4 regions of the Fictibacillus iocasae genome follow, and region 1 is predicted to be linked to each of the others. Evidence: riboswitches for the same ligand, from Rfam matches in the RefSeq annotation. Region 1 holds a riboswitch; each other region holds the start of a gene.
What was found. A riboswitch is a leader RNA that binds a small molecule or an ion and turns the genes downstream of it on or off. The one in region 1 is predicted to bind cyclic di-GMP.

Region 1 (4,527 bases):
CCTGACCCGGTCACTTTTTGGTTCAAATCCTTCTTCTTCAGCACTTTTCCGGTGCCTGCATGAACATACATTTCCCAAGCCCCGAACGGCTCATCGGCATGCAGGGTTATTTTATAGACAGGAATCGCGGTGCCGTTTTCAATAGAATAGCCAAACACATTCTCAGTCTGTGACCAGCGGCCAGCCTGAGCGTTAAGGTGCTGTGCCGCTTTCGATTCTGCCTCGCTTTTTGTGATGTTCTGCTTCGGCTCTTCCACTTTCGAGTAAGACGTATAATCAGAGACCGCCATAAGTGCCTTGCCGTTTCTATCGAGCGTAACCGTCACTTGATTGGTAAAAACGGGTTTGTCTTTCACCGTTTGCTGATAACGGACGTACGTTCCAGCGTTCGCTTCAATCGTCGTGACATATGTAAGACCAGAAAGATCGGCGTTAAGGTTGTATTGCGCCGCATTCTTCTTTAAGTACTCATCCGCTTTTACTTTCGCATCAAAGCTCTGTGCCTGAACCGTTCTCGGTGTGTAGTCTGGTGTGCCGCCGCTAAAGGTTGGGAGAGCCAATGTCATCACAAGCGCAGCCGAGCCAAGCATCTTAATCAGATTCTTCTTTTTCAAAATAACAGCCTCCTAAAAGTTTGAATTTTCATACAATTAGTGTAAGGCCTGTCCTAGCCTCAATGCAATGGGTCTATTTTGATAGATTTTGTAGGAATAAAACATCTGGAACATCTGGGGTCCGGTACACATCTGGGGTCCGGTACTCTTCTTTCAAATGCTGCTTTATGGCGTTGAATGATGGAGATGGTACCGGACCCCGATTGTACCGGACCCCGAAAATACGAAAAAATCAAATATACAAACCCTGTATACGGTTTTTGTCGAAATAGGTCGCCTGTACTATTTCCATATTTTTTATTTATTTGTAAAATATTGATATCGGTAAAACCAGAGAAATCTGGCGGCACAAAGCTATAGGGGCTAAGGGCACACACAGAATCGCCTACGCCAGCCAGCTGCCTTTACCACATTTTTATATCCTTAAGGAGGATGAGGTAATGAAAAAGAAAATGATGAAGTTCGCTGCGGCTGTTCTTGCACTCGCTGTCATGCTTGGCGCGCCTGCTGGATCGTACGCGAAGGAAAATGGTTCGAAGCACGAGCTGCAAAAAAAGAAAGAACAGAAGAAAAAGAAAGACAACAAGAAAAAAGGCCACGAAAAAAAGAAGCAGGATGAAGCAAAAAAGAAAGCTGAACTAAAAAAGCAGTACACCAATAAATATCGCGAGCTGAACAAAAAGCTTATTCAAATCGAGTCAAAGGTTAAGTCTCTTAATGAAGAGATCGAGCTGTATTATGGAGAAGAGCCTGTTAAAGAAGAACCGCCTAAGACAGAGCCTCCTAAAGAAGAACCGCCAACAGAGCCAGTTCCGGTTCCCAATCCGACTCCTGTTCCAAACCCTGCACCAGAACCTGTGAAAGCATCTTCTGATGATGACGAGGAAGAGGATGAAGAAGAAGAGTGCGATCATCACGAGGAAGATGAAGATTGCGAGGAAGAGGACTGCTGTGAAGAGGAAGAGGAATCACGCTTCGAGGAGTTTGAAAACAAGCTGATGTCTCTTGATAACCAGCTGTATCAAGTGAAAAACCAGATGAACAAATTGGTTTCCGACGCTAAGAAAAAAGGTGTCACCCTTGATGCATCCATTACTAAAGCAGGAAATGAAAAGTATGCAGCTGTTAAAAGGCTCATCGCCGAAAGCATCACGAACTTAAACAAAAAAGAATCTGGTGAACCAGCTGAAAAGCCAGCTGAAGTAATTAAATAATAGAAATGAGCTGCCGCAGTGTGCCGGCAGCTTTTTTGTGGCAGATCCACGTTCGGGGTCCGGTACTTTTTTCCATAATGGTGCTAAAACGGGGTTGGAGATGGAGATGTACCGGACCCCGACGTTGTGCCCCAACGTTGTGAATCGGTTTTAAACTAGTCATTTCTTACCTTTTTTCTCGTTTCCAAATTTCGTCTATTATCCAAAACCTGTTTTTTCTATAGTCGAATTTTAACACGGGTTTCGAAGGTCACACATTATTTTTCTGAATATTTCGTTACTTTAGTGTTATTTTAAGATAATTTAAAGGGTTTGTTAATTTTATATCGAACCCCTTTTCCCTTTTTGAGATTGTGTTAACCTTGAAAGCAATCAAACAGAAGGAGTGATCAGTCATGCTAAAACGTTTCGCTGCAGGTTATACTTCTCTAGCACTTTTGGTTGGACTTGCTGCACCAACTCAAGCGGGAGCAGCTTCTATACCAGAGCAATCCGATTCAAAGGAAGCACCGAAAGAAATTATCGTAAAATACAAAGAAGGTGTTTCTTCTACTGAGAAGTCATCACTTATCTCTAAGCTTGATGATTCCCTTAAAGAAAAATACAGTGCCTTTTCTGTTGTGACTGTGACCGATGGAAGCGTGGCTGAAGCGGTTAAGGAATATGAAGCGAACCCGAACGTCGAGTACGCGGAACCGAATGTGACATATAAGGCAAGCTATGTGCCGAATGATCCTGATTATTCGACAAAGCAATATGCTCCTCAAAAGGTTGGAGCAGAAGCGGCCTGGGATGTGACACGCGGTTCTTCAACGGTAAAAATCGCCGTTGTTGATACAGGTGTGGACTACAACCACCCGGATCTTGCCGGAAAGGTCATTAAAGGCAAGGATTTTGTTACTGATGACAACGACCCGATGGATGAAAACAAGCACGGCACGCACGTTGCGGGGATTGCAGCAGCATCCACGAACAACGGAGTCGGAATGGCTGGCCTTGCGCCCAACGTGCAGATCTTAGCCGAGCGAGTACTTGACGCGGACGGCAGCGGAACGCTTGATGATGTAGCGGCAGGTATCCGTCATGCGGCAGACAGCGGTGCGCAGGTCATCAACTTAAGCCTTGGCGGCGCGGTCGGAACGAAAACATTGGAAGATGCCGTAAACTATGCGGCAAGCAAAGGTTCAGTCGTTGTAGCGGCAGCGGGTAACGAGAGCACACCGCTTCCTAGCTACCCTGCGTATTATGATAAAGCGATCGCTGTAGCGGCGACAGATCAAAACGACAAGATCGCTTACTTCTCTAACTATGGGCCATGGGTTGATGTAGCGGCACCTGGGGTAAGCCTCTACTCTACAGTTCCTGGCGGAAAGTACGAGAACCTGAGCGGAACAAGCATGGCATCACCTGTTGTCGCAGGTGTAGCAGGCTTGCTCGCATCACAGGGCAAGAACGCAACACAGATCCGCACAGCACTTGAAGGAACAGCGGATAAAGTAACGGGGTCCGGTACACTTTTCAAACACGGACGCATCAATGCAGCAAAAGCAGTCACTCAATAGGTCTATAGAAAAGAGGGGGTCCGGTACTTCGCGTACCGGACCCCCTCTTTTTTTATTTTAAGCTATGATCCTCCAGCTTCACGAAGCGGAAGCCTTGTTCGATGAGCAGCGGCACGGCTTGAATGATGCCTTGTGCGGTACCGCTTTTGGGCTGGTTCATGTGCAGCAGCGCGATGGAGCCCGGCTGAGCCGCTAGCAGTGCTGACTTGACTTGTTCACTTGTAAAGGTCGCGCCTGCATCGCCTAGCACATTATAGTTGACAGCTGTTTCTCCAAGGTCACTTGCGATCTGGACCGCCACCTCGTCATAATATGCCGTTCCCGAGCGGAAATACTTCGGCTTTTTTCCCGTGAGTTCCAGGATTTTATTTTCATTTGTCATGACTTCTCGTACAGCCTCTGCGACACTTTCTGTCCCCTTTACACCATATGCCGACTGGCCTTTCACCGATAACGGCTTATGCTCGGTGCCGTGGTTCTCGATTTCAAACAGCGGATCACGCGAAAGGGCAAGAAAAGCCTCTTTGTTCGCATCGATCCATCGGCTGTTTACAAACAGCGTGGCGGGAATTTTTTGCTGCTGAAGAAATTGGATCAAAAGCTGATCGTAGCCGCTTCCGTTTGGACCGCCGCAGGCATCTAGGGTGAGCGCGATCACTTTTTCTTGGGTGTTCAGTGCCGTTTTAACACCCGTGACGTTCTCTCCCCATTGGCGTGGTTGGATGCTGCTGTATTTCTGAACGAGCGCTCGCTCAGTAACGGTATCCTCATCATCACCTTGGCTCGTTCCCTTATCCTGCTCTCGCTCTTTTGACAAATCTGGTTGATGGGCTTCATTATTTTTACCTTTATTTGTGTCCTTCTCTGCTTCTGAATGATTCGGTTGTTGATGTTCCTCTGTGCTGCTCCCCGCCGGTTCCACTCCGCCTGCACATCCTCCTAGAAATAGCAGGGCACCGCCTAGCACAATCCCCTTTTTTATCCACCCCATATTTTATCTCCTCTGTTAAAAATAACCTTTATTTTCATTATGGGGTACGGTACGCCGAAAAGACAATCCTTGTTTTTTGTCCATATGGCAAGGACACGATCACTCTTCTCCACTTATAGCAAGGTTCTTTGACCATGGTCCGGTAC
Region 2 (4,527 bases), on a different contig from region 1:
TTGACCGAGATTTAAGGATCATTCAAGCAGTTCCGCTGAAACTGAAGCGGCCATACATCTTGCTCATTGAAAAAATAATGGATGATATCAGCATGGAGCTGCATGAAACGAGAAAACAGATGCTATCAAGGAAAATAAAAGTCATGGACGGAAAACGTCTTGATGACCTTACGGAGTATGAAATTTTTATTAGAGGCTATCGGGAAGTAATGAGGTTTCCAAACGTACACTTGCGAAACAAAGCAGAAACCCTTATTGAGCATTTCTTATTGAAGAAATATCCCTCTACTTAACGATTTGCTTAGGGTGAGAAAAATAATTGGCGACTTTTTGGCTTGACCGTGTATACACTAAGAAAGAAATGGTCTAACAACGGAAAGTGAAAGTCGAGGTCGGATTATGATAGAGAAGCTGCAGGAATTTATTAAGCTTGCAGAAGCACTAGATAAAGAGGCTGTGATTGTCAGTGATGATGAGTTTGATCCAGTCAAAACGATAACGTATCCAAAGCCGTGGATTGTGCTGGGGTGCGGAAATTATGCTGCGGTTTTTGCTCATCCGGATCATATGGATTATGTGGTAAAGATATACGGAAGGGCGAAAGAAGGCATAAAGGACGAGATAGAGGTATACAGCCGCCTAGGCCGACATCGCGGGTATTCCCAATGCTATTATTATGGGGAACGATTTTTAGTGTTAAAGCGAATTTTTGGGACGACTTTATTTGATTGTGTTCATAAAGGGATGAAAATTGAGCCAACGATCATTGATGAGATTGATGCAGCGCTCGATTATGCACGCCAGCGTGGATTGTATCCACACGATGTTCATGGAAAGAACGTCATGATTTCCAATGGACATGGTGTGATCGTCGATGTCTCGGACTTTTTAGTGAAGGAAGACTGTGGAAAATGGAAGGATTTAAAAGCCGCGTATCACAAGTTGTATAGGCATACCCTATACCGTTTTCCTATAAAAATCCCATATAATGTATTAAATGTGGTGAGAATCGGGTACAGGTGGTATAGAAAAATAAGTAAAATTGGTAAAAAAGGTACAAAGAACTAGATAAAAAGTTGGAAATATCCTCCTGTATAGGATATAATCACTATAAATTAATATTATACCTTTGTTTTTCAAGGCAAACCATTTGAAAGAATGGGACGCAAAGCCACGGGTCTAATGCTGAACAACAGCGAAGGCAGCCGGGTTGCCAAAGGGGACGATCGGCTGCATGCTAGAGCTGCTTCCTTTTTGGGGAGCAGTTTTTTTGTGCTGTTTCAGCACGGATACATGTTTGATCAAACAAAGAGATTTGAGGGATTTACATGGCCAGAGAAAAGTATTGGCAAGAGTTGCGGAAAAAGCTGTATACAAAACATGTGGACGCCATCCCTACCATGATCGATCATCATTTGGGCGAACTAAAAACGGCAAAATATTTTAATTTATTTCTCACATCATCACTCACACCGTATGAACATACGGTACAAAAAATGCTTCATGCGAATTGTCGAGGCGTGTTTCTGCCTGAGCGGCGATATAAAGGATTTTTAAAAAAATCAGAGGAAAGTGCCTTTCAATCTGGTATCCAGTTTGTGAAGCATCAGAAAATTCCATACCGTTCATTAGGGTGCTTTACCAAAAGTATTCGAAACGCCGTCCTGCTGGAAGTGAAGAAGGTGCTGTCGGATGAAGAGATGGAAGTCCAGCTCCATGTATTGGAGCGTTGGAACGAGATCAGCCACCATTCTTTAACCGGTTTCTTAAGCGGCTTTTGTTCACAGCAATTCATGGATTTAAAAGAAATCAGCATTCGTGATCCGTTGACTAACTTATATAACCGGCGCTATTTCTATGATTGCCTGGATGATCGGATTAATGAGTCCGCGTGCATGGAACAGCCTCTGACGCTCCTCATGCTCGATGTGAATAATTTTAAATATGTAAACGATGAATTCGGCCATAATAAAGGGGACGAGCTCCTGTGCCATATTGCATGGCTGGCCCAAGAGCAGTCTCTTGATTACGGCTTCCGATTCGGCGGCGACGAGTTTGTCTTCCTGCTTCCAGGAGCAACCGAGCAGGAAGCCTATGAAACAGCTGTCAAGATTGAAAAAAGGTTAAGTAATTGGAAGAAATACGTTTCACTTGCATACGGGGCCATAGAACTTAAGCCAGATGCAGGAGAACGAATCGATGACTACCTTCATTTGGCGGACAAAAGAATGTATGACAGTAAAAAAAGTATAAAAAGATAGAAAAAAATACGTTGTGATAAAGTGTGAAAGCTATCAACGAATGCTATGTTTTTGCAAGGCAATCCTTCATCTTCTCCAAAATGATTTGTACGTTTACTAGAGGTCGCATCTGCTTATTGATGCGGCCTCTTTTAATTTCGTCACTTTCCATTTTTTCCATTCGAACGCATGTTTTGTTCAGAGTAGGAGTATGCGATAATGTAGAGATAAGAAATGGGCGAAAGGATTGTGAGATAAATGAGTTTGCGATTTATGCTGGGACGTTCAGGAACGGGCAAATCAGAGCGGATGATGAATGAAATCATTGAACGCTTAACAGAAGATCCAGCAGGGGAACCGATTATCTATTTAGTGCCTGATCAGATGACGTTTCAATCAGAGTATAAGCTATCCTCTGCACCTGGTATGAACGGAATGATAAGGGCACAAGTCTTCAGCTTCTCCCGTCTGGCATGGAAGGTTCTTGGCGACATGGGCGGCATGACTCGAACGCATATTACCAGTACAGGTATTCATATGATGCTGCGCAAAATCATTGAACATCGCCGTGAAGAGTTAAGGATCTTTAAGAAGTCCTCTGATCAGACAGGGTTTTATGAGTTGCTTGAACTGATGATGACAGAGTTGAAACGTTATTGCATCACTCCTGATGAAGTGAATGGTCATGCTTCTTCGCTTCAGTATTTTGCAGGGAAAGAAAGCACAAAGAATGTACTTCAAGACAAGCTTTCTGACCTTGGACTTATTTACAATGAACTGGAAAACGCTCTTGCGGCAAATTATGTTGACTCAGAAGATTATCTCCGTCTACTTGTTGAAAAGATCCCTCATTCACCCTACATACGAGAGTGCGAGATTTATATTGACGGCTTCCACTCCTTTACTCCGCAAGAAAAAGAAGTGCTTGCGATGCTGATGAAATACGCCAAAAAAGTAACGGTTGCATTGACTGGTGACGTGGAGAGCCATCATGCTGCACCTCATGAACTGGATCTATTCCATATGACATCTTCAACGTTTATCCAGTTAGTCAATATGGCGAAGGAAAATGGTGTCAAAATAGAAGAAAATGTTCTTCTTGCCACTCCTGAAAGATTTAAGTCACCTGCTTTGCTTCATTTAGAGCGCCACTTTGATACCCGCCCTGAAGTTAAATCAATGGATACAGAGGGTTTAAAGCTTTATTCCGCTGTTTCATTGCGGGCAGAGGCAGAAGGAGCAGCTCGAGAAATATTGCGGCTTGTTCGTGATGAAATGTACAGGTTTCGTGATATTTCCATCTCCGTGCGGAACTCTGCTTCTTATCAATCGGTTATTGAAACGGTATTTGAAGAATATGAGATCCCTGTCTTTGTCGATCAGAAAAAGTCGATGCTGCACCATCCTCTAGTGGAGCTGATTCGTTCGGTGCTGGATATCATCAGCAAGAACTGGCGATATGAAGCGGTTTTTCGTGCGGTGAAAACAGATCTTCTTTATCCAGGTGACCGTACAAGAACGGTTAAAGAGCTGAGAAAAGGAATGGATCAGCTGGAAAACTATTGTCTGGCACTCGGCATTCAAGGGAGCCGCTGGACAGATCCTAAACCTTGGAAGTATGTGCGAATCCGCGGCCTTGAAGAAGGAGAAGCAGCAAGGACAGATTCTGACCAGCAAAAGGAAAACGAGCTGAACGAGCTAAGAGAAATCATTGTTGCACCTATTAAACGATTGTCACGTGATTTTAAAACAGGAAAAACGGTCCGAGATTATTGCGCAGCCCTTTTTTATTTTCTGGAAAGAATGGAAATTCCCGCTAAGCTTGACGCGTTGCGCCTGAAAGCGGAGGAAAACGACAGGCTGAAGGAAGCGCGTGAGCATGGACAAGTATGGAATGCTGTGCTGAACCTGCTCGATGAAATGGTGGAAATGACAGGGGATGAAGAAATTCCTCTATCCTTGTGGACAAAAATGCTAGATACAGGTCTAGAGAGCATGAAGTTCTCACTCGTTCCGCCAGCGCTTGATCAAGTGCTCGTCGGAACGGTGGACCGCTCGCGATTTACAGATGTAAAAGTGCATTTCCTGCTGGGTGTAAATGAAGGAGTGCTGCCTGCACGTCCGAAAGAAGGCGGCCTTTTGTCAGAGAGTGACAGGGAAATGCTCGAGCAGAACGGATTGGAGCTGGCACCTTCAAGCAGAAGGCAGCTGCTTGATGAACAGTTTCTTATTTACTTATCGCTCACGAACGCATCTGACAAGCTGTATGTATCCTATCCTCTGGCTG
Region 3 (4,527 bases), on a different contig from region 1:
TTATTGTTTTCCCTTTGTTGCCTACGCTGTCTTTAGCAAATAGAACAATGGTTGTTCCCTTTTTTTGATTTTTAATTTTCAAGCTAAATTTCCCTTTTGCATCAGCCTTGCCTGCCCCAATGATCTTGCTGCCCACTTGAGCATAAACGGTTGATCCTGCTTCAGACCGACCAGAAATCGTTTTTGATGTAGCTTTTACTCCATTCACTGCAGGAGCCGCAGGGGCAATTTTGTCAACTACCGTTATTGTTACATTTTTCGTTCCATATAGATTCTTTGCACTGATTTCCACTTTAGCACCCGCATTTTGCTTAGGAATGTTAGCTGAGAAATCGCCTTTATGATTAGAAGCCGTCTTATAATCTTTTCCTGCTAACTTTAACACTACTTCAGTATATGGGGCTGTTTTCCCTACAACTTTGGTAGTTAAGTTCGTTACCGGACTTACTGTTAAATTTGGAAGAAGACTAGGCGCTGTGACTGTAAGTTTATACTTACCAGAATTCAAAGTATACTCACTGTTATTGAACACTTTTATATAGTAATTTCCTGGTTTCAAGGTAATGCTTTCAATATACTTTGCCGGATTTTGTGAATCACCGCTGAAGTAATCACTTGTTACTTTATTGTTTTCTTCATCATACACAACAATTGACGTTGTTGAATCTACGTAAGAAGTAAGATCTACTTTGACTTCCATTGTTCTCTGAACTGAAACCTTGTAAAAATCAGATGAATCGTTCCAAGACAGAAATCCTGTTATTGGCTGGTAAAAGGTGATGGACTGCGCTTCTACTGTACCGTTGTTCGGTTCGGTATCATTATTTCCAGCATAATTAATGCTTGTTGTAAGCTGATATTTTCCAGTGTTTAAAGTATATTCTGAATTGTTATAGATAGATATGTAATAATTCCCCGGTTCTAAATCGACATAATTGTTATATTTAGCAGGGGAGAGGGAACTGCCATTAAAATAATCACTAAATACTTTTTCGTTTTCTTCATCGGTCATTTTAATTGTGGTAGTAGAATCCACGAATGATGATAAATTCACATGTACTCTTCCCGCTTTATCAACAGTCAATTTATAAACATCTACTGAGTCATTCCAAGATAAAAAACCTGTAACAGATTTGTTATAGAAAAGAGGCTGAGCTTCAACAGTACCATTATTGGGCTCTGCTTCATTATTACCAGCCTGTGAAAAAGACACTTGAAGTGTGAAATCACCTGTATGCTTCAAATATTCATTGTATTCTCCAACCTTCAAGCGGTATGTCCCTGCCTCAAGATCAACCCAGTCGTTATGCTTACCTGGAGTAGAAGAAGAACTTGTAAAGTAGTCTCCAAAAACTTTAACATTGTTGCTGTCATATAATTTGAAGTGGGTGGTTGATTTTACATAAGAAGTGATGTCAATGGATACCCTCCCTGCACTTGGCACTGTGAAAAAGAACTCTTTTTCCTGTTCTTGTTCAGTAAGTGAACCAGAGACAAAAGTTAGGACTCCATTTGCTGCTTGTACGTTTTCAACTTGGAAGATAGAAATGAGAAGAAAAGTAAGTGCAGTTAGTGTAATAACGATTTTGTTTAATTTAAACATCATGTACCCTCCTTGTTATTAACTGATTCTTTGTTTAACGTTATGCGGCATTTGTGTATTCTGCGAGTTGTTTCGCTTCTTTTAGACCCTTTACAATTTTCATTACCTGAAATGGAAGTACAAATACTCCAATTACCATAGACAATCCTAATTTAATTAAGAAATAGATGACCCAGCCCATTAATGGCATGAATAGAAAGATATTTGGAGTAATCTTATTCAATGCACTCCATCCCCACGGTACACCTGCCAATGCAATAGCTAACATAAAGCCTTCTGTTAATCCAAAGGCAAATAATACAGTCATAATAATGGCATTACGAATTAATATGGATTTCTGTTCGCTTACTTGGTTTAGTACGCACGAATCGCATGATGGATAGGTAAATTTTTCACTGCAATTTGGACATAATGCCTTTCCGCAAACCGTACATGTCGAAACCGCGTCCATTTCATAATGTTTATAGCATTTCATTTTAGACTCCCCCTCGTTGTTTTGTTACTTTAATAACTTCCTATTTCTATCAACCTCCCAAACAAAAAAGCCATGGCTAAACAGCCACAGCATACTTAAGAACTATGGCAACCTGACGATCATAGCGTAAAACGCCTTAGACTCACGGCTTTGCGTCCTTCCCTTTCGAAAAGTTTGCCTTTTTCATAATTATTCAATTAAAGGTAAATATTACTATACACTTAGTATAATGGAACCTATTTCCTATGTAAACACTAAAATATATAGGCTATTTTTCCACCTTTAGATCTGTGCTAATTGTAGGTGTTTACGCTAAGCCCAAACATTAATGGGTTCATTAAAAAAAGAAAAGCTCCAGCAAACACAATAGCTAGAGCTTCTCTCATCATCTCTTTTATTTCACATACCCCGCCCACCGTCTGTAATAGGTGAGGTAGGTTTTGTCGTTGGATATCGTGTATAGGGCGTGCATTTGGAAGATGTGAATCGCGTGGTACATCGGGACGACGTGCGGCTGCTGTTTCATGGTGAGATGGCTGAGGTCGTAGGATGTGAAGCCGCCGATGTCGTACTTTGGCAAAATTTTCTTGATTGCGATCAGTCCTTTTTGCTGCAAATAGTACTGCGCCGTCTTTTGGCCGTAATCTGCCTTTACGCCAAGCTTCATCCAGTCATAAAGACCGAACATGGCGTATACGAATCCGTTCAGTGTGTAATTGTCTGGGTTGCTGATGTATTCTTCAAAAAATCCGTATTCATTGTACGATTTTCCGAGTGCGCGCAGGTTCGTGTATGTGCCGCCTCTTGACTTGGCGCGGGTCATGAACGCGAGGCATTTTTTCCCTGTTTCCAAATATTTGACGTCCTTTGTTAAGTGATACGCTCTTGAATATACGCTCAGCGCCTGGCCTTGAGCCATAGCTGAGTACCAACCAGGCTGGTATTTCACGCGAAGATGCTTGATCTCGTAATAGAAATCATAACGAAGCGATCCGTCCGGCTTTTGGTATAGCACTAAAGCATTCGCATACTTGAGAAAGCGGGCTTTGTTTGCTTCATTCTTTGTTCTGACATACTTGCCGTGTTCGGAGAGTGCCATCTGGGCGATTGTAACCGGGTTGTACTGGTACTTGTCATAATACTTCACCATTGGGATGCCTTGGGCGTCCATTTTGATTCGAGACATTTGGAAAACTTTTTGGCTGAGATTGAAATAGTCGCCTTGCGGGGTATAGGGAGCGAGTTTGTGGGCGTATTGGTAGTTGTTCTTCTTGTAGGTAGCAACTGACTTTTTGACGAGTGCAGAATAATCTGCGGCGTAGCTCGGAATGGCCATCGAAAATAACATGACCGCAGCGATTGTTAGCACAACGGCTGTCTTATAAAACTCCTTCAATTGAACTATTCCCCCTGCTCTTATTGTGATGAACTGCCTTTTTCATACTATACCAATAATTACCACAACACATGATAATATTATACTAATGTAACAAAAATTGTAACTTTCTTTACATTTACATATCATTTACATTTTCTTCATTTCATTTTTTGTTGAAATAACCCGATATAACGGGGGAAGTTTCGGTTTGGACAAGAGAGGACGATCAAGTTGTTGGAGTATGTGACGAGGTTTGGGGCTGTAACCATTGTACTATCATGTGTTTTCGCATTTATCTTCGCCTGGCTGCTATTTGGACTCTCGGTGAAACGGTCCTTGGCGGTCAGTCTCGTTGCCCTCGTCATGCTGATGTCTCCGTTTCAGCTGCTGCAGGGCAAATTGGAAAGCCTGGAAAAAGCCAAGAAACAGGCAGAACATCTCGTGACGGAAACAGTGTATGCGGATTCCTATGTTGAGGGGGCGTCTGTTGCCTCCGTCGAGGAAAAAACGGCGTATGAATTTGTGAAACAATACATTAAAGCCTATGCTGAAGCCGTTAACACTGGAGACTTCAGCAAAGCCCAGCCATTCCTGCTGCCACAAAGTGAGGTTTATATTTCACAAAAGAAAAATGCGGAAGAACAGCATAAAAAAGGATTGTCGTCTGAAAACGTTCTTCCCTTGACTTACTCTCACTTTCAACAGACAGGCGATGACCGGTATGAGCTGAAGGTGACCGAAGACTCGACCGGTACGATTTGGTTGTATGAACTAAGCTCCCAGAAAGATTCATTAACCATTTCGGAAATCCGTAAACCATAACATTAAAGCCCCGAATCAGACGCTGATTCGGGGCTTGTCTATTAATCTACATATTTCGCCCAGCGTTTGTGGTAGCTGAGGAAGGTTTTGTCTTTCGTAATCGTGTACAATCCGTAAATCTGGTAAAGGTGGACAGCGTGGTACATCGGCACGACGTGAGGCTGCTGCTTTCTCGTCAGGTGGCTTAGGTCATAGGACGTGAAGCCGCCGATATCGTATTTTGGCAGGATTACTTTTAATACTTTGATG
Region 4 (4,527 bases), on a different contig from region 1:
CATCTTTATTATTTCATGTGACACCTTGGTAAATTGCGCTTCAAAATAATTCAGTAATCCGTATTTATACATGCTTTCCTCCAAGGCAAAAAGTTCATTATTCTCCCTATTATAATGAAATGTGCCTACGAAAGCCAAGCAGCTGTCTACAGCGTGCGAAGGACAGCACGGACCGGGCTTGCATCACTGCCTTGCAGGGCAAGCGGAAGGGCGATTAGCTCGTAGTTCCCTTCTTCAATAGAATCAAGAACGAGACCCTCCAGTATATGAATATTATGCGCCAGCAAACTGTGGTGAGCTAGCAGGTCTTTACTGTCAAGAGGGTCGACAGATGGTACATCCACTCCGATCAGCTCCACGCCAAGTGAAGCCAAAACAGTTGCCGCTTCCCTTTCAATATGGGGGATGGTTTCGGGGAAAACAGATCTGTCTCTCCAGGCCATCGTTTTCAGCAGCAGCCTCTTCGTCCCCTTTGGCACCTTTTCCTTTATACTATTCGCTGTAATCGACGTCATGTGAGAAACATCCATCACTTGGCACTTGCCTGCATAGAGCTCAAGAGGAAGGTCATTCAGCTTCTTTCCCTCGTCTCTGAAATGAAAAGGTGCATCAACGTGCGTGCCTGTATGTGTGCTTAAACTCAGCTTTCCCACATTCACCGAACCGGTTTCTTCTTTCGTCCAAGCCAAACCAAACGTGTACGGCGTGTCTCCCGGCCAGCCAGGAACACCGTTATAAAGTGGCATGGAGATATCGTAAATCTTCATTCGGCCGCAGCTCCTTAAGCGATGACTTCGCGTATGTTTTCATACTGTTCATAATGCTTTTCTTGCATAATGCCTTTTAATACAGCAATCGTTTCGTAAACATCTGTAAATGAGGTGTATAGTGCGGCAGGGGCAAGCCTGATCACATCCGGAGAGCGAAAGTCCGGTATGACTCCCATCTCTTTTAAACTTTTACAAACTCTTGCGGCTTCTTTATGCTGCAATGCCACATGACCGCCCCGTCTCTCGTCTTCAAAAGGGTTGCCAATCGTAAAGCCAAAATTCATCAATTCCTGGCGAATCAAATCCATCATGAACCTCGTAAGCTGAAGCGATTTAGACCGAACTCGATCTATGCCCGCTTCTTCAAAAAGCTCGAGCGAACCGATAAGAGGGGCTGTACTGAATACGTGAGGCGTACCAATCTGATAAGCCCCAGCAGATGGCGATGGTGTGAACGTGTGCTTCATATCAAACTGCTTGCTCTTCTCTGAGCCGAACCAGCCTGAGAGACCCGGCCTTATTCCAGCATGTCGTTGGTTGACATACAGTCCTGCTGTGCTTCCCGGACCTCCGTTCAAATATTTATAATTGCACCAGAACGCAAAATCCACACCCCAGTCACTTAACTCATGAGGAACAGCCCCAATTGAATGGCATAGGTCAAAACCGATGATGATTCCACGTCTATGCGCCTCTTTCGTCAAGCGCTGCATATCAAGCAGCTGTCCGCTTCTATAAAGTACAGAGGGGAGAAGGATCAAGGCGACCTCCTCTGTCATATGGCTGATGATTGTCTCTTCTGAAAGCGTCAATCCATCATCGCTTTTTACCTGGATCAGTTCGCTTTCATAATCATATCCTTTTAACATAAGCTGACTTTGCAGGGCATAAATGTCGGAAGGGAAAGTCAATTCATCAGCTAGAATTTTTGTTTTCACTCCTGATGGTTTGTAGAAGGTAGACACCAGCTGATGAAGGTTGACGGTGGTCGAGCTCGCAGCGACCACTTCCTCTGGCCGCGCTCCAATAATTCCTGAGAGCTTCGCACCTACCTGCTCACTTAAATGGAACCATGGATAAGCCCCGTTCATCCAGCCATCAATACCATAAAGCTTCCAGTCTTCAAGCGACTTAACCAGCGTACTCTCAGCCCTTTTCGATAAAAGCCCGAGCGAATTGCCGTCCATATACCATTTTCCTTTTGGAAGGTAAAACTCATCACGGAACCTTCTTAATTCATCCTGCCTATCTAATGTAAGCGCATACTCTTTATTCAGCACCATTTTTCCCCCAATCAAGATTCTATCTTCATAGTAATCAAAAAGGAGACCGTGTGGAAGAATTAAGTTGTTTTCCGGATTAGTATCTAGTGTTATACGTTAACCTTTGGTAAACAATACAGGAATCAGTCTGAAAAATTGTCACATTTTCATGAAAAATAGCGAAAAAAAACGTGAATATGACAGCACATTCCGACACGTTAAAAAGGTATTAAGCCCTATACTGAAAGGGTACTAATTAACTGTACATACGATGGCTCACACTCAACTCAAATCCATTCAGAAAAAGGCAAACATGTTGAAAAACATGGACGCAAAATCACAGGTCTAACGTTCACAAACTATGACGGCTGGATTACCTGGAAACATTTCAGGAGGTACTGATGACAACTTTACTGGCAGATCAATTGGATGGTGAATGGGTAGAATTAGTGATGGAAGCAAAAGAACTTGGATTGAATATTGAAGAAGTGCGCCAATTCATTCAAAACACTTCCTGCGTGACACCGCCTTCCTTGTTGGAGGAGCAGACGATCTAATCCCCACTTTTGTTCTATTTACAGAAAAAGAAGCCAAATGTATAATTGATGAAACGCTTCTAGTAAAAAAGAGGGATAAAAATGATCGGTGAATTTGTAAAAAAATACCGCAAACAAAAAGGACTCTCATTATCTGCATTAGCCGAAAAAGCTGGAATAGCGAAATCCTACTTAAGTTCACTTGAGCGAAACATTCAACAAAACCCATCTGTTCAGCTCTTAGAAAAGCTTTCTGCTGTTTTAGATGTTCCTGTTGAGAATTTCCTAAATGACCGAACGGAAGTAAATGATAAAGACCTGGACGCCGAATGGGCAGATTTAGTAAAAGAAGCCATGGGCTCTGGTGTCAGCAAAGAACAATTTAAAGAGTTTCTTGAATTTAATAGATGGAAGAACGCACAAAAATAAGCCAGTCTCATTGCCGACTGGCTTTTTTGGTTGCTGTATTTAACAAACCCTCTACTCACCGCCTCAAATAGATATATCAATAAATGGTTTAATTTCTTTAAAATGATAAGGCTGAACGTTTTTCATAGCAAGGAGCCAACTTCTTTCCAGCTGCCTCAGCTTTCTTACTGTATAAAGAAAAGGGGCCAAACCTTTATATTCATGATCGATATATAGTTCACACATATTTTCACCTTTGTAATACAGCTTAACGAAATGGCGCCCTGTGAAACTGATATATTGATCCTTCTCATCATTCCGAATCATAAAGGTATGCCTCCTTAGTTTCGTTCTTAAAAAAGAACGATTTTATTAAATGATACACGACAGCAAAGAACAAGTACAGTTTTTTCGTTCTCTTTTGTGAACATTTTAAAGAAAAATGGACGAACGCTATGCACTTAACCGAGCTTTAGCTGCCTTTAGCCTTTATTCCTAAACCTTTCGACTGCATCGATTTCCGACTCTGTTAAAAAGTTATGCTTCCTTAACGTGTTAAAAAGATTGGCAATTCCTGTCTTATTGCCTAGTATTAAAGGCATAGGGGGCAAAACGCATGAATAAAACACTGATCGCAACCGCGGTATTTCTTGTTTTCTTTTTTGGTTTATTTATATTCGTTCAGCAGCAAAAACAGCACCACGACCAAACAGGAAATAAACCGCCGGTCAAAGATACATCGTTTCATGAACAAACCAATCCGCCACAGAAGCCTTTACCACCAGAACCTGCCAAGCATGAGGAATATACTGCGACTATATCCGCTGTAGGCGATATCCTCATTCATGACAGAGTATATGACAAAGCGGCAAATCCTGACGGCACATACCATTTCAGCCCCATGTTCAGACAGGTTAAAGATGAATTAACGTCGAGCGACATTACAATAGCCAATCAAGAAACGATGATTGGTGGAGTAAAGCATGGGTTATCGAGCTATCCATCGTTCAATTCACCCGCTGAAGTGGGAGATGCACTGAAAGAAAATGGAGTCGATCTCGTTACGATAGCCAATAATCATACGTTAGACCGGGGCGAAAAAGTTATCTTGAGCGCTATTGAACATTGGAACACAATCGGAATGGCCTATACAGGTGCTTTCCGTTCTCCCGAAGACAAAACCGATTTGCGGCTCATCAGAAAAAACAACATCACCTTTTCATTTTTAAGCTACACGTATGGAACAAATGGCATACCCGTTCCAGAAGGAAAAGATCATCTCGTTAATTTAATTCAACCCGAGTTAGTTAAACGAGAAGTGTCCGAGGCAAAGAAGCTGTCAGATGCGGTTGTGGTCAGCTTACACTTTGGCAATGAATACGAGCGGCTTCCAAATCCAGAACAAGAAGCCCTTGCCAAACTGGCAGCTGATGCGGGTGCTGATGTCATAATCGGCCATCATCCACACGTGCTGCAGCCAGTAAAATGGATTTCCCGCAAAGATGGCTCTAAGGCATTCGTCGCTTATTCTCTCGGAAATTTTCTTTCCGG

Region 2: another riboswitch for cyclic di-GMP. It lies ahead of ACFQPF_RS08550 (GGDEF domain-containing protein); the one in region 1 lies ahead of ACFQPF_RS07115 (hypothetical protein).
Region 3: another riboswitch for cyclic di-GMP. It lies ahead of ACFQPF_RS15690 (B-box zinc finger protein); the one in region 1 lies ahead of ACFQPF_RS07115 (hypothetical protein).
Region 4: another riboswitch for cyclic di-GMP. It lies ahead of ACFQPF_RS11940 (anti-repressor SinI family protein); the one in region 1 lies ahead of ACFQPF_RS07115 (hypothetical protein).

What each region holds. Positions count from the first base shown of each region.
Region 1 covers NZ_JBHTCP010000013.1:88,311-92,837, forward strand. The annotation lists gene ACFQPF_RS07110 (M36 family metallopeptidase) at 1-566, opposite strand, end outside; cyclic di-GMP riboswitch class I at 928-1,020, shown strand; gene ACFQPF_RS07115 (hypothetical protein) at 1,055-1,828, shown strand; gene ACFQPF_RS07120 (S8 family peptidase) at 2,224-3,390, shown strand; gene ACFQPF_RS07125 (polysaccharide deacetylase family protein) at 3,443-4,381, opposite strand.
Region 2 covers NZ_JBHTCP010000014.1:40,984-45,510, forward strand. The annotation lists gene ACFQPF_RS08540 (YhjD family protein) at 1-293, shown strand, start outside; gene ACFQPF_RS08545 (serine/threonine protein kinase) at 400-1,068, shown strand; cyclic di-GMP riboswitch class I at 1,131-1,218, shown strand; gene ACFQPF_RS08550 (GGDEF domain-containing protein) at 1,329-2,261, shown strand; gene addB (helicase-exonuclease AddAB subunit AddB) at 2,499-4,527, shown strand, end outside.
Region 3 covers NZ_JBHTCP010000049.1:125,435-129,961, forward strand. The annotation lists gene ACFQPF_RS15685 (Ig-like domain-containing protein) at 1-1,606, opposite strand, end outside; gene ACFQPF_RS15690 (B-box zinc finger protein) at 1,644-2,078, opposite strand; cyclic di-GMP riboswitch class I at 2,182-2,267, opposite strand; gene ACFQPF_RS15695 (D-glucuronyl C5-epimerase family protein) at 2,473-3,474, opposite strand; gene ACFQPF_RS15700 (TcaA NTF2-like domain-containing protein) at 3,700-4,278, shown strand; gene ACFQPF_RS15705 (D-glucuronyl C5-epimerase family protein) at 4,320-4,527, opposite strand, start outside.
Region 4 covers NZ_JBHTCP010000038.1:20,984-25,510, reverse strand. The annotation lists gene ACFQPF_RS11955 (hypothetical protein) at 1-72, opposite strand, end outside; gene kynB (arylformamidase) at 147-767, opposite strand; gene kynU (kynureninase) at 782-2,053, opposite strand; cyclic di-GMP riboswitch class I at 2,329-2,413, shown strand; gene ACFQPF_RS11940 (anti-repressor SinI family protein) at 2,434-2,589, shown strand; gene ACFQPF_RS11935 (helix-turn-helix domain-containing protein) at 2,671-2,997, shown strand; gene ACFQPF_RS11930 (hypothetical protein) at 3,061-3,303, opposite strand; gene ACFQPF_RS11925 (CapA family protein) at 3,593-4,527, shown strand, end outside.